One region of the Paraburkholderia sp. DD10 genome, then DNA from elsewhere that is predicted to be linked to it. Evidence: riboswitches for the same ligand, from Rfam matches in the RefSeq annotation. Region 1 holds a riboswitch; each other region holds the start of a gene.
What was found. A riboswitch is a leader RNA that binds a small molecule or an ion and turns the genes downstream of it on or off. The one in region 1 is predicted to bind cobalamin.

Region 1 (3,204 bases):
CATGGCGATGTCGCGCGAATTCAGACCTTGATTGTCCTTGAGCCAGTCGTCGCGGTTGCCGCCGCTCAGGATCACCTGCAACACCGGCGCGTCGCCGGCGAGCGCGAGCGGCTCGGGGTCGTCGATCGCGGACGCGGCGAACGCGGTCGTATTCAGCACCAGCGCGACGTTATGTTGCGCACAGAGCGACTGCACGACTTCGCGGCTCATCGCGTCTTTCAGCGACGTAATCGCGATCGGCAACGGATTCAGACCTTGCGCATCGAGCGCGTCGATCAGCGCATCGAACACCGCCGTATTGGCCGCTTGCAGATGCGCCTTGTAGAACAGAATCGCGGCCACCGGCGCGTCTTGCCGCCAGCGCGCCTGCCAGTCGGCGATCGTCGGCGTGTCGCGCTCGGGGTGGTAGAGCGTCGCGGCCGGCAACGCGCGCGGCGGCGCGGGCTCGCGTCCCCAACCGAAGCCGCGATACGCGATGCAGCGCAAAAACGCCTCGGCGTTTTGCGGGCCGCCTTCACGCAGATAACGCCATAGCTGATGGCACAGATCGGCGCTCGCGGTGCTGCGCGCAAGCAGGTTCGGGTCTTCCTGGAGATCGCCGGAGAACATCGCGAGCGTCTGCTGCTTGCGCTCGGCGAGCGCGACCACCTGCTCGATGCCGTAGGGCCAATAGGCTTCGCCGCCAAGATGATCGACCACCACGACGCGCGCATGCTGCAACACGTCCTCGACATAAAAATCGACCGAGGCCGGCTGCCGCAGATACGTGACGTTCGCGAGCCTCACGCTCGGGAAGCCGTCTCCGAGACGAGGAAACACGCTGGCGAGCAGCGACAGCGTGGTGTCGGCGGAACTGAGCACCACGATATCGGCGGGCCGCTGATCGATGCGGATCACGCCTTGCGTGTCGTCGACAAAACCACCCGGCGTGGTGCGCAGCAGATGCATGAGCGCTTACGCCTGTTGCGCTTCGGCGCTCGACGCCACACCGAGCGCCGCGTCGAATGCGCGTTGCAGCGCGTGCTGATCCAGGTCCTCGCCGATCAGCACGAAGCGGCTTTGCAGTCCCGCATCGGTTTCATGCGCCTGCCAGCGCCGATCGAAATAACTATCGAAACGCCGGCCCACGCCCTGGATCACCAGACGCATCGGCGCGCCCGGCAAAGCCGCGAAACCCTTGACGCGGTAAATCGTGTTCGTTTCGACCAGCCCTTGCAAAGCGGCGATCAGCGCTTCGCGCGATGGCGCGCTCGCCTGCACCACCACCGAATCGAATTCGTCGTGGTGGTGATCGGCGTCGTCGGCGGAACCGTGGTGATCGTGGCGCAAGTGGATGGTTTCTTCCGAAGCCGCCTCGAGACCCAGCAACGTGTGCAGATCGAGTTGGCCCATCTGCGCGCGCACGATCTTCACTTGCGGTGGAATCTCTTCACGAATGAGGGCTTCCACGGCGCTTTGCCGCGCGTCGTCGAGCAAATCGGTTTTGTTCAGAATCACCAGATCGGCCGCGGACAACTGATCCTCGAACAGTTCGTGCAGCGGCGATTCGTGATCGAGATTCGGATCGGCCTTGCGTTGCGCATCCACGGCGGCCGGGTTGTCGGCGAACTGGCCGCTCGCGGCGGCGGGGCCGTCCACCACGGTCACCACCGCATCCACCGTGAAGCTGTTCTTGATCTGCGGCCAGTTGAACGCCTGCACCAGCGGCTTGGGCAAGGCGAGGCCCGACGTTTCGATCAGCACGTGATCGATCTGCTCGCGGCGCTCGACGAGTTTTTCCATCACCGGAAAAAATTCTTCCTGCACGGTGCAGCACAGGCAACCGTTCGCCAGTTCATACAGTTGCCCTTCGGTTTCGACGCCGTTTTCGTCGCAACCGATTCCGCAGCCCTTGAGGATTTCCCCGTCGATGCCGAGCTCGCCGAACTCGTTGACGATCACCGCAATGCGCTTGCCGCCCGCATGCCGAAGAATGTGCCGAAGCAGCGTGGTCTTGCCGCTGCCGAGAAAGCCCGTGACGATGGTGACGGGGATCTTGCGCATTTGAGTTTGCATCGTGAGGTCCATTCGATCGACGGCGTTGCTGCAACAGGGAAAGACAGCAAGCGGGGTGAGGTCATGAACGCATGCCGCATCCCCGCGGCGTTCGTCCTGCGTGCTCTGGCCGGTATCCGGGCTGGCGAAAGCGCCGCTTCCCCTTCCCGTGCGAGTGATTTCTCGCCCAGTGGTTGTATGCCGACGCGGCCTTGCGCGTGGACATCGAAGCCGGCTCCGCGGTACGTGACGTACCGCATTTCGCTTACCGTTGCGGGGGCAGCACAGGTTGACCCGGTCCTTGAAGGCGGGTGCCCTGTTTCCCGTTTAACTGCATGCGCAGGAGCGCGCACACGAGCACCAAAGTGCGTGCGAGTGTAGGCCCGCGACCCGGCGCAGTCAAGAAAACGCGAGGACGGAGGCGCTTATCGGATGGGGCGTCATGTGCTATCGTAAGCGCGCGTTTGGTGCCCGCACATGCATTCGCGTGTGCAGTTAAACGGGAAACAGGCCGCGCTTGCCGCGCTCAACCTGTGCTGTCCCCGCAACGGTAAGCGACCTGCGGCGCTCGATGGGTTTTATAGCGCCGCGCATGCGTTTTCGATGCCACTGTCCGACGAATGCGGACGGGAAGGCAAAGCGCATGAGGCCGCCAGCCCGGATACCGGCCAGACGCGGAGGCAGCGAACGTCACGCTGCCGGCCGCCGGAATCCGCGAGGGACGGATGTGATGGCGCTGAAGCACGGCGTGGTCCCCGCTTGCATGTATCTTGGTGAAGCGGCGCATTACGTCATGCCTGATATCCGTAGCACCGCATGAGTTCTTCCCTTTCCGCCGGCTCGCACGCCCTCCTGGCGCTTCGGCCCTTCCCGTCCGTCACGACATGGCGCGCGCCATGCATGCCGCGATGAGCCGCGCGTGGCTGATCGGCGCGGGCCCCGGCGACGTCGAACTGATGACGCTCAAGGCGACCCGCGCGCTCGCGCAAGCCGACGTGGTGCTGGTCGACGATCTGGTGAATCCCGACGTATTGCAGTTCGCGCGCGCCGACGCGCTGGTGATTTACGTCGGCAAGCGCGGCGGACATCCGTCCACGCCGCAGGCCGGGATCATCGTGCAGATGCTCGCGCATCTGCGGGCCGGGCGCAGCGTCGCGCGTTTGAAAGGCG
Region 2 (3,204 bases), on a different replicon from region 1:
TCGCGACCGGCCACTAGATAGTTATTGCATGCTGTACTGCTCGATCACAGTACCCAGTTGCTCGTTCATTTGATGCATTGTACGCCGGATTTCCTCAGCGGGAAATGCTTCTCCGTGCCGCACGCTGCTTTGCAGCTTAAGCAGTTCCGATGCCAGCGACAACGCAGCCATGACGGCAATGCGATCCGTGCCGCGCACGTTGCTGTTATTGCGGATCTTCGACATTTCGGCGTCGACACGCGCGACCGCTTCAAGCAGTGCGCCTTCTGTTTCAGCCGAGCAGGCGAGACGATAGGGCACGCCGAGAATCGACACTTCGATCTGCTTCGTGGTCATGCGTTTTCTCCGTGGCGGGTCACGTCGCTCCCGGTTTCGGCTTGATGCTGAGCGGGCTCGAGCAGATCGAGCTGGTTGTCCGGCTCATTGTGCGCGCGTGCCCGCGGCAGTTTCTCGAGAATCGCATTCAGCCGCACCTGGGCGTCGTCGATCTTGGCCGACAGTGCGTCGCGTTCCGCTTGCAGCGCATCGCGTTCCTCGCGAAGCATTGCAAGTTCCGTGCGCGTGGCTTCGACTTCGGCGCGTGATTGGGCGAGCTGCTCTTCGAGCGCGAGGCGCGCTTCGTTGTGGCGCTGGCTGATCGCGATCAGCTTGCCGATGTTCTGTGAAAGTGTTTCGAGTTCGGTGAGCATGTGCTGCGTCCTCTAAAGACATCGCATTTTAGCGCGGAATATCGCGGGTTCCGACATTTGTCTCGTTTCGAGACGTAACAACCTCGCTTTATGCAGGCATTGATCGACCATATGATGAAAAAGTACTCGCGCATCGGACAATAACCCGCACTTAACCGAACAGATCGCGCAACGATCAACGATTCTTGACGGGCTCGGGGGCCGCTCCTAAACTGGCCGCACTCTGGTGCCCGCGCGCGCTTTCATAGTGCGCGCAGTTAAACGGGAAGCAGGGCGCGTCGTTCGCCAGAACGCGCGAACCTGCGCTGCCCCCGCAACGGTAAGCGACCGCATTCATCATGCAGGTCGGTCCTGATCGCGTGTTCGAAGCTGAACGTGCGAGTGTGCCACTGCGCGTCACGCGTGGGAAGGCGGGATCGATGTGTCGCCAGCCCGGATACCGGCCAGAGGGAGAGGAACGTCCGCGAAAACGTTGAAAAGCGCGGGCGCCTCGTTACGCATCGGCCTGCGGGGAAGCGGGCCGCGCACGTTACCCACAGGAATGTCATCCCATGCTGTCCCCCATCGCTCGCGCGGCGTGGCTCGTTTTTGCGGGCGTGCCGCTCGTCGTGCACGCTCAGGCCGCTGCTGTTTCCACCTCTTCCGATGCGTCTTCTTCCACCTCGTCCGCGGCTGCCGCGGCTGCAGGTTCATCGCCCATCGTGTTGTCGCCGGTGGTCGTCACGGCGGGGCGTGGCCCGCAAGCGCTCGCCGACGCGATTCCGCCGACGGCGCTGTTCGATCAGCAGGACATCGCCGACAGCACCGCGACCGACTTGCCCGGCCTGCTGCAACTCGCCCCCGGCGCGCAAATCTCGCGTACAGGTGGCCCTGGTTCGACCACGAGTCTGTTTTTGCGTGGCGCGTCGTCGACGCAATCGCTGGTGCTGATCGACGGCGTGCGGGTCGACTCGGTGACCCTCGGTACATCGCAACTCGCGCAGATCCCGCTCGACCAGATCGATCACGTGGAAGTGGTGAACGGCAACGGGTCCGCGCTATACGGTTCGGGCGCGATCGGCGGCGTGGTGCAGGTGTTCACGAAAGACGGTGGCGACCATCCTCCGCGTTTCAACTTTTCGGTGGGCTACGGCAGCTATCACACGCAGACGCAGCAGGCCGGCGTGAACGGCGCATTGGATAAGGACGGCGCCACCACCTTCAACCTGTCGCTCGCCCGTTCGAAGGGCGACGGCTTCTCGTCGCTGAATCCGCGCGAGGCGCCGCAAGCCAATCCGAACGCAAACGGCTATCTGAACGAAAGCATTTCGGCTTCGCTGCGTCACAGGTTCAACGACCAATGGAACGCGGGCGTCACGTATTTCCAGTCGAACGGCAACAACAGTTACGACAACGCGTATGGCGTGCCGACCGATTCAAACAATCTGTATAGCAAGGTGCGTCAGATGTCGGTGTTCGCGAACGGCAAGCTGACCGATTGGTGGACCACCCACTTCATCGTCTCCGAAGGCGACGACCGCAGCGTGTCGAAAACCAACGGCATCTATAACGGCCGCTTCGATACCGACAATCGCCAGTACACGTGGCAGAACGATTTCACGTTCGCCGCGCAGCAGAAGTTGCAGGTGGGCTATGAGCATCTCGATCAAAGCCTCGACTCGGATACGTTCGCGGCGCCGGATCGTCATGTGGATTCGGGTTTCGTCGGCTATACGGGGCGCTTTGGGCGCAACCAGATTCAGGCCAATGTGCGGCGCGACCAGTATTCCGATTTCGGCGGAGCGAACAGTTACTATCTCGGCTACGGTTTCGACATCACCGGCCATTGGAAGGCGACTGCAAGCTATTCGGATTCGTTTCGCGCGCCGAGCTTCGACGATCTGTACTATCCGTACAGCGGCAACGCGTCGATCGAGCCGGAGCGCAGTCATTCGATCGAGGCCGCGTTGCAGTACGCGTCGAACGCGCTCGGCGTGATGCGCCTGAGCGCGTTCCAGACGCGCTATTCGAATCTGATCGATTATCAGCAGGTGACGCCCGGCATCTATCTGGCCGAGAACGTCGGGCATGCGAAGGTGCAGGGACTCGAAGGATCGTGGAGCGGCCATGTCGGCAAGACGGACGTGCGCGCGTCGTTGACGCTGCAAAATCCCGTCGACCTCGACAAAGATGCCGACCTTCTGCGGCGCGCGCGGCGTTTCGGATCGCTCGCGGTGAATCGCAGCATCGCCTGCTGGCGCGTGGGCGGCGAGTGGATCGTGAGCGGCGCGCGCGAAGATAGCAGCGGCAAGCTGGGCGGCTACGGTGTGGTGAATCTGTCGGCGCGCTACAACATCACGAAAGCGTGGTACGTGGCCGCGCAAATCCACAACCTGTTGAACAAGGACTATGAAACGGCCTACTCGTATAACTCGCCCTGGCGCGGTGCGTATGTCACGGTTGGCTGGCAGCAGCAGTGACGAACGTTCCTGCATGAGCACGCGCCGATGAACCGCGGTTCGAGTTCGACCACCCC
Region 3 (3,204 bases), 1.6 Mb from region 1:
CCCTCGCGTGCCTCGGTCCGAGCGCCACGGGTACGGACAGTGCTGTCAGCCTGTCGACCGCTTTCAGGGATCGCGCCGACATGAACCCCGCCCGCTTCCTCGCCGCCACGTTTGCCGCCGCGTCGCTAGGCGCCGTGCTGCCCGGCAGCGCGAGTGCCGACGATGCGCCCAGTCCGTGCGCATCGCTCAAACGCATCGTGGCGGCTGCGCCAGGCGGCTTGGCCTCGTTGACGCCCGACGACGGCAAGGGCGTCGCGCAACCTTACGGCGACGATGCGCAATGCTCGGCGAGCGGGGGCAGCTACCAATGCACGTGGACGCCGCATCATGACGCCGGGTCGAGCGCGGACGCGCTGCAGGCCGTCGCGGCGGATATCGCGTCGTGTCTGCCCGAAGCGACCCACGATCAGAATTCGCCGGGACGTCAGCACTTTTATTCGGGCGCGCCGGGTAAGCGGACCGAAATCACGCTGGCGCCGGCGGGTTCAGCGAGGCTGCGCCTGGTGGTGTCGGGTCAATGAGCGGCAAGCGGGCCGATATGCGTGGATTTCAAATCCGACGGCGGGCGTCGCGCTGGTGTTGTCAGTGCGACGCGAGCCACCATGTCCAGCCGCGCGATGAACGCCGTAATTCGACCGCCGACAGCGGGGCGATTTCGATGCGTGGAAATACGGCGGGCGATGCTCCGAGTGCGTGAACGAGCGCCGCGCGAATCACCGGCGCGTGCGTAATGGCGACCACGTTGCGCGGGTTTTGACGCGGGGCGCTTGTTGTACCGGTCGTTCCTTCGCTGATCGCGCCGTCCAGCGCATCGAGCCATTCTCCCAGGCGCTTCACGAGTTGACTGAACGACTCGCCGCCGTGCGCCGCGAAGTCGGGATCGCGCAGCCAGGCAGCGAGGTGCTGCGGCGCTTCATTCGCGAGATCGGCGAGGCGGCGTCCCTGCCAATCGCCGTAGTCGATCTCCCCCAACGCTGTGTGGACCGTTGCGGCGAGGCCCAACGCCAGCGCCGTATCGCGCGCGCAAACTGCGGGGCTGACGAAGACCGCGGCGGCGTCGGCAATCGCCAGGCGCTGGCGTGCGGCCTGGGCTTCGGCGAGGCCGCGAGCGTCGAGCGGATCGTCGGCGGGAAAGCGGCCCGCGCGCATGGCGGGGGTCGATGCGTGGCTGACCAGTAACAGCCTTGTGTCCATTCGATGACTTCCATAGAGGTACGCCAAGGCAGAACGCCCGCATGGACGCGTTGCGCTACCGAGTGCCGGAGTTTAGCGCGTAGAATAGCGGCACTGCGAAGTGCGGAAGCCGGTGAGAGCCCGGCGCGGTCGCGCCACTGTAATCGGCATCACGAGCCGAAAGCCAGACCTGAGCTTCGCAGCCTTCCTTTGCAATCGACTATCGGGGCGCGCTACCCCCAGGAGATGTCCATCATGACCGAAGCTGTTTTCGATCCCGCCAACCCGCCCGCTGCTCAACCCACGCCGATTCCGCTGCGCGAGTTGTTGCCTTGGGTCGTGTTCGGCGGCTTGCTGCTGTTGCTCGCGCTTTACTTCGTTGGGGCGGAACAGGGCGCCACGTCGCTGGTGCCCGGCATGTACGTGCATGAGTTCGTGCACGACGGTCGCCATCTGCTCGGCTTTCCCTGCCACTAACGGAGTTCGACATGGTTGGTAAGTTGTTATTGCGCGGGATGCTCGCAGGCATCGCCGCGGGACTGCTCACGTTCGGCTTCGCCCGGCTCGCGGGCGAGCCGCAGGTCGATCAGGCGATATCCTTCGAGGAAAAGGCCGCGGCGGCGGCCGAGGGCGGCGAGGCGCATGAACACGAAGACCTCGTTAGCCGCGATACGCAGGCGGGCCTGGGGCTGTTGACCGGCGTGGTCACGTATGGCGCGGCGTTCGGCGGATTGTTCGCGCTCGTATTCGCCTACGCCTATGGACGGGTGGGCGCATTGAGCGCGCGTGCGTTGTCGGCATGGCTTGCGCTCGGCGCGTTCATCGCGCTGGTGATCGTCCCGAACATCAAGTACCCCGCGAATCCGCCGGCGGTGGGCGACCCCGACACGATCGGAACGCGCACCGGCTTGTTCTTCCTGATGATCGCGATCTCGCTGACCGCGATGGTGTTTTCGCTGAAGGTGCGGCGTCGCGCGGTGATGAAACTGGGCGCGTGGAATGGCTCGATCGTGGGCGGCGTGGTGTTCGTCGCGATCATCGCTGCCGTGCAATTGTCGATGCCGACGATCAACGAAGTGCCGGCGGCTTTCCCGGCCGTGCTGCTGTGGAAGTTCCGCGTCGCGGCGATCGGCATGCAGGTGATCATGTGGACGACGATCGGACTGCTGTTCGGCGCGCTGGTGGAGCACAGCGGATTGACGCGGGTAGGCGCGGGGCGGGCGGCGGTGAAGTCCGTTTGATCGTTTTCTGTTGGTGAAGAGTGTGGGCTCCGTCTACCGGGCCCGGTTGACGTATGCCTGTAGCCCGCCTCGTGCGGGCTTTTTATTGCCCGCATGGGCCAACTGGTTACCGCCGTCCTCGCAGCTTCGCTGAACTAGTCGCCAGGGCTTCGAGGGCTGTTCGACGCCACAGCGTACGCCCTACGCGCTCCAACCCGTAACACCCAATCGAACACCCCGCGCCTTTCCCCGACCGGCTGGGTCAGCCGCTCAAACAATTGCGCAACGGCGCCATCGAGTTGCGCAAGCACTGGCGCCTGAGCCGCCGCCTCCAAATCGAAAACCGGCAATACCGACACGCGCTCATCCAACCCGCCATCCACAGAACCAGTAGCCGCACCGCTATAACGCGCGATCAACGAATCAAGCCGCGCCACGATCGATTCCACATGCGCCGCCCGCACATTCGCGGCATTGAGCGCCACTTCACCCGACACCCCGCGCCGAGCAGAATCACTCAACACCCGCGCCCAGTGCAAACAGCACAGCAGCGATCCGGTGGCCAACTCGACACCAGAATTCCACGCCACCACGCGCTGCATTTGCAGCGGCTTCAGCGCGATTCGCAACTCATGCCAACCGCGGTCGAGCTTGCGCATGGCGACAGCCGCATCCGCCGCCAGCGCAGCGGACCCGCCCAGCCGCACCACCTCGCGCAACGCACCCAGCACAGCCGCAAGCCTCATCTCCACATGACGGCTCGCCGCGAGCGGCATCATCAGGACCGCCACCGCGAACGACACGAGACAAC
Region 4 (3,204 bases), 440 kb from region 1:
CGTGAATCACGCGCACCGCGAGTTTTTCCAGGTCCGCGGGGATGCGCGATAAATCGGCTTCCGCGCGGATCGTCGCGAAGGATTGGCGATAGATCTCCTGACCGTCGCGAATGTAATCAAGCATCTATGGGCTCCGGGCCAGGTGGTCGAGCAGGTCGGCGGCCTGGTCGATCGTCAGTTGGCGCGCGACGCACTGGCCGAAATCCGAGTGGCCGTCGTCGCGTCGATAAAGGTCGTAAGTGCCGGGCGACACAGCCAGCAGTGTGTACGGCGCACGATGCGCGGCGGCGCACGAGCGCGGGCAGCCGCTCAGATGGACCTCGACGTTCTCGGGCAAGCGCGCGGCGAGCCGCAGTGCGTCGGCCTTGGTGTCGGCGAGGCTTTTCGCGCAGCCTGGCGAGCCCGCGCAGGCGATCAGACGCGTGATGGCTTGCGTGGCATCGCAGGCGAGGCCCAGCGTGTTCAGTGCGGTCAGCACGGCTGGCACGGCGTGCGCCGCGATGTCGGTCAGCAGCACGCTTTGCCACGGCGTGACGTGCAGCGTGCCGTTGCCTTGCTGTCGTGCGAGCGCGGCGAGGGCATGCAGGGTGGCGGCGTCGAGGCGGCCTAGCGGCGGCTGGCCGCCTACGTGCCAGGTCTCCGTCGTGCGTTGGGCGTGCGCGCCGAGCCGACGCGCGGCATCGGCCGGTGTCGCGCGATGCCAGGACGCGAGCGACGCGTCGCGTGACAGCGGGAAATCGACATACGTTTGCGCGCGCTGCAATACGGCGTCGACGGAACGCGCGGCGAGCAGGTGACGCATGCGCGTGGCGTCGGCGGCGGCGAGGTCGAGAAACGAGTGCAGCAGCGCGCGGACAAGCGCAGGGACTTGCGATGACGACACGGCGGCTAATGCGCCTGCGTCGTCCACGCGACGAGCTTGTGTCGAGTCATCGCAACCGGCAGCCGGGTTTTGCGGTAACGCCACCGCTGGCGGGCAACCGGCAAGACCGAACACGAACCGCACACCGTCACGAACTTGCGACGCCGCGAGCCACACGTCATGCGGATGATCGAGCCTTGCCAGGCGCTCGCCGCCATCCACCAGCAGCGCGAATTTCGGCGACAACGCCGCGAAGCGCGCTTCGCCTTGCAGCAGCGCCAGCAGTTCGGCGCACAGCGGCCTGGTGTCGAACAGCGCGAACGGATCGCGCCCGGCGGCGGGGCTGATCATCACGTTGCGCACGTCGTCGGCGGCCGCCGCGCGGAGCGAGTTGGAAGCCGGCGCGGCGCGCTTCGCCATCGCATCCGAACCAGCCGCCGCGTCTGGCGCCGCTCCATCGGGCCCAAGCCCCGCCGCCACCAACGCCGCGCTCAACGCCGCTGCCTCGCGGCCACGCACGCCGCGCACCTGCAAGTTCGCGCGATTGGTCAACTCGATCACGCCGGCCGCATGCCGCGCGCTCGCCTCGGCAATCGCCGCGGCCTGCGCGGCGCTCAGCTCGCCGCCAGGCAGCTTGATCCGGCAGATGCCGCCGTCGCACGCGGCGACGATGCGCAGCAGCCCCGGACACGCCGAGGGCCGTGGCGCTGGGGCCGCGTCGGGCAAAACGGTGGAGGGCGAAGCTTGATTCAAGACGGACACCGGGTTTAGCGTCGCGCGAAAGCCCGAGCAAGCCGTGAGGCGGGCATTGCTGCGGCATCGGTACACCCCGCCCGATGCAGGCTGGCACGAACAGTCTCGCCGGCAGGTCTCCTGGCTGGCAGGTCATGGTCCGCCGCTGCCTTCCCGGTGAAACCAGTGGCGCGGAGCGCAAACGGACTCGCTGCATACAGTTGCGGGGGCAGCCACAGTGGCACTGTGTTCCCTCTTCGGCCCCGAAGGGCACCGGCGGCTGTATTATGCCTTTTTTCGGACAGCACAACGAGGCTGGACGCTTTGACCGGCGTGGCACAGCGCATGATTTGAAGACACAGAATGAGGATGGATGCATGCCTGCGTGGCTGACGGTGGTGGGCATGGGCGATGACGGCTTCGCCGGTTTGGGACGGCCCGCGCGGCGTGCGTTGCTGGAGGCGTCGGTGATTTACGGCGGCGAGCGTCATCTGGCGATGCTGCCCGCGCGCCTCGCCGCGCGCCGCGCGGCATGGCCGCGGCCGTTCGATCTCGCGCCGTTGCTGGCCGAGCGCGGCGCTTCCGTATGCGTGCTGGCGAGCGGCGATCCGATGCTGTTCGGCGTCGGCGCGACGCTCGCGCGGCAGTTGCCGGCCGGCGAGTTGCGGGTGCTGCCCGCGCCGTCGTCGCTGTCGCTGGCGGCGGCGCGGCTCGGCTGGCCGTTGCAGGAGGTCGCGACCGTTTCGCTGGTGGGCCGGCCGCTGCCCACGCTGAACGCGCATTTGCACGACGGCGCGCGCGTCTTCGTGTTGAGCGCCGATGGGCGCACGCCCGCGGCGTTGGCCGAACTGCTCAACGCGCGCGGCTTCGGCGCGACCCGCATGATCGTGCTGGAACATCTGGGCGGCGAGCTGGAACGTCGCATCGACGGCCGCGCCGATCAGTGGTCCGCTCCCGATGTCGCCGCGTTGAACCTGATCGCGCTCGAATGCCGAGCGACCGAAGGCGCGCCGCGTCTGCCGCTGACCTGCGGCCTACCCGACGACGCTTTCCGCCACGACGGCCAGTTGACCAAGCGCGACGTGCGCGCGATCACACTGGCGCGCCTCGCGCCGACGCCCGGCGAATTGCTGTGGGACGTGGGCGCGGGCAGCGGCTCGATCGGCATCGAATGGATGCGCGCGCATCCGACCTGCCGCGCGATCGCGATTGAAGGGCACGCGGAGCGGCAGCGTTTCATCGAGCACAATCGCGACGCGCTGGGCGTGCCGGGTCTGCAACTCGTGGCCGGGCGCGCACCCGAAGCGCTGCAAGGGCTGCCGGCGCCGGACGCCGTGTTCATCGGCGGCGGCGCGACGGCGGCGGGCGTGCTGGACACGTGCTGGGCGCGTCTGCGCGACGGCGGCCGGCTGGTCGCCAACGCGGTCACCTTGCAAGGCGAGGCGGCGCTCGCGGCCTGGCGCGAGCAACATGGCGGCACGCTCACACGCATCGCGCTGGCCGACGCGCAACCGCTCGGCGGCTTCGATACGTGGCGCCAGGCGTTGCCGATCACGTTGCTGGACGTGACGAAGGCCGCGCGTGAAACCGATACGGCCGCCATCGCGACG

Region 2: linked by a shared signal. The riboswitch ahead of ACOCG7_RS16055 (TonB-dependent receptor domain-containing protein) and the one ahead of cobW (cobalamin biosynthesis protein CobW) in region 1 are both predicted to bind cobalamin.
Region 3: linked by a shared signal. The riboswitch ahead of ACOCG7_RS14290 (CbtB domain-containing protein) and the one ahead of cobW (cobalamin biosynthesis protein CobW) in region 1 are both predicted to bind cobalamin.
Region 4: linked by a shared signal. The riboswitch ahead of cobG (precorrin-3B synthase) and the one ahead of cobW (cobalamin biosynthesis protein CobW) in region 1 are both predicted to bind cobalamin.

Annotation. Positions count from the first base shown of each region.
Region 1 covers NZ_CP185392.1:1,344,611-1,347,814, reverse strand. Annotated here, with positions in the region: gene cobN (cobaltochelatase subunit CobN) at 1-948, opposite strand, end outside; gene cobW (cobalamin biosynthesis protein CobW) at 955-2,055, opposite strand; cobalamin riboswitch at 2,145-2,414, opposite strand; cobalamin riboswitch at 2,483-2,722, shown strand; gene cobA (uroporphyrinogen-III C-methyltransferase) at 2,943-3,204, shown strand, end outside.
Region 2 covers NZ_CP185393.1:150,954-154,157, forward strand. Annotated here, with positions in the region: gene ACOCG7_RS16045 (cell division protein ZapA) at 22-336, opposite strand; gene ACOCG7_RS16050 (ATPase) at 333-689, opposite strand; cobalamin riboswitch at 897-1,152, shown strand; gene ACOCG7_RS16055 (TonB-dependent receptor domain-containing protein) at 1,241-3,148, shown strand; gene ACOCG7_RS16060 (FecCD family ABC transporter permease) at 3,176-3,204, shown strand, end outside.
Region 3 covers NZ_CP185392.1:3,141,081-3,144,284, reverse strand. Annotated here, with positions in the region: gene ACOCG7_RS14300 (hypothetical protein) at 81-521, shown strand; gene ACOCG7_RS14295 (histidine phosphatase family protein) at 583-1,194, opposite strand; cobalamin riboswitch at 1,246-1,388, shown strand; gene ACOCG7_RS14290 (CbtB domain-containing protein) at 1,429-1,650, shown strand; gene ACOCG7_RS14285 (CbtA family protein) at 1,662-2,414, shown strand; gene ACOCG7_RS14280 (FUSC family protein) at 2,549-3,204, opposite strand, start outside.
Region 4 covers NZ_CP185392.1:1,789,006-1,792,209, reverse strand. Annotated here, with positions in the region: gene ACOCG7_RS08155 (precorrin-8X methylmutase) at 1-124, opposite strand, end outside; gene cobG (precorrin-3B synthase) at 125-1,624, opposite strand; cobalamin riboswitch at 1,708-1,887, opposite strand; gene cbiE (precorrin-6y C5,15-methyltransferase (decarboxylating) subunit CbiE) at 1,972-3,204, shown strand, end outside.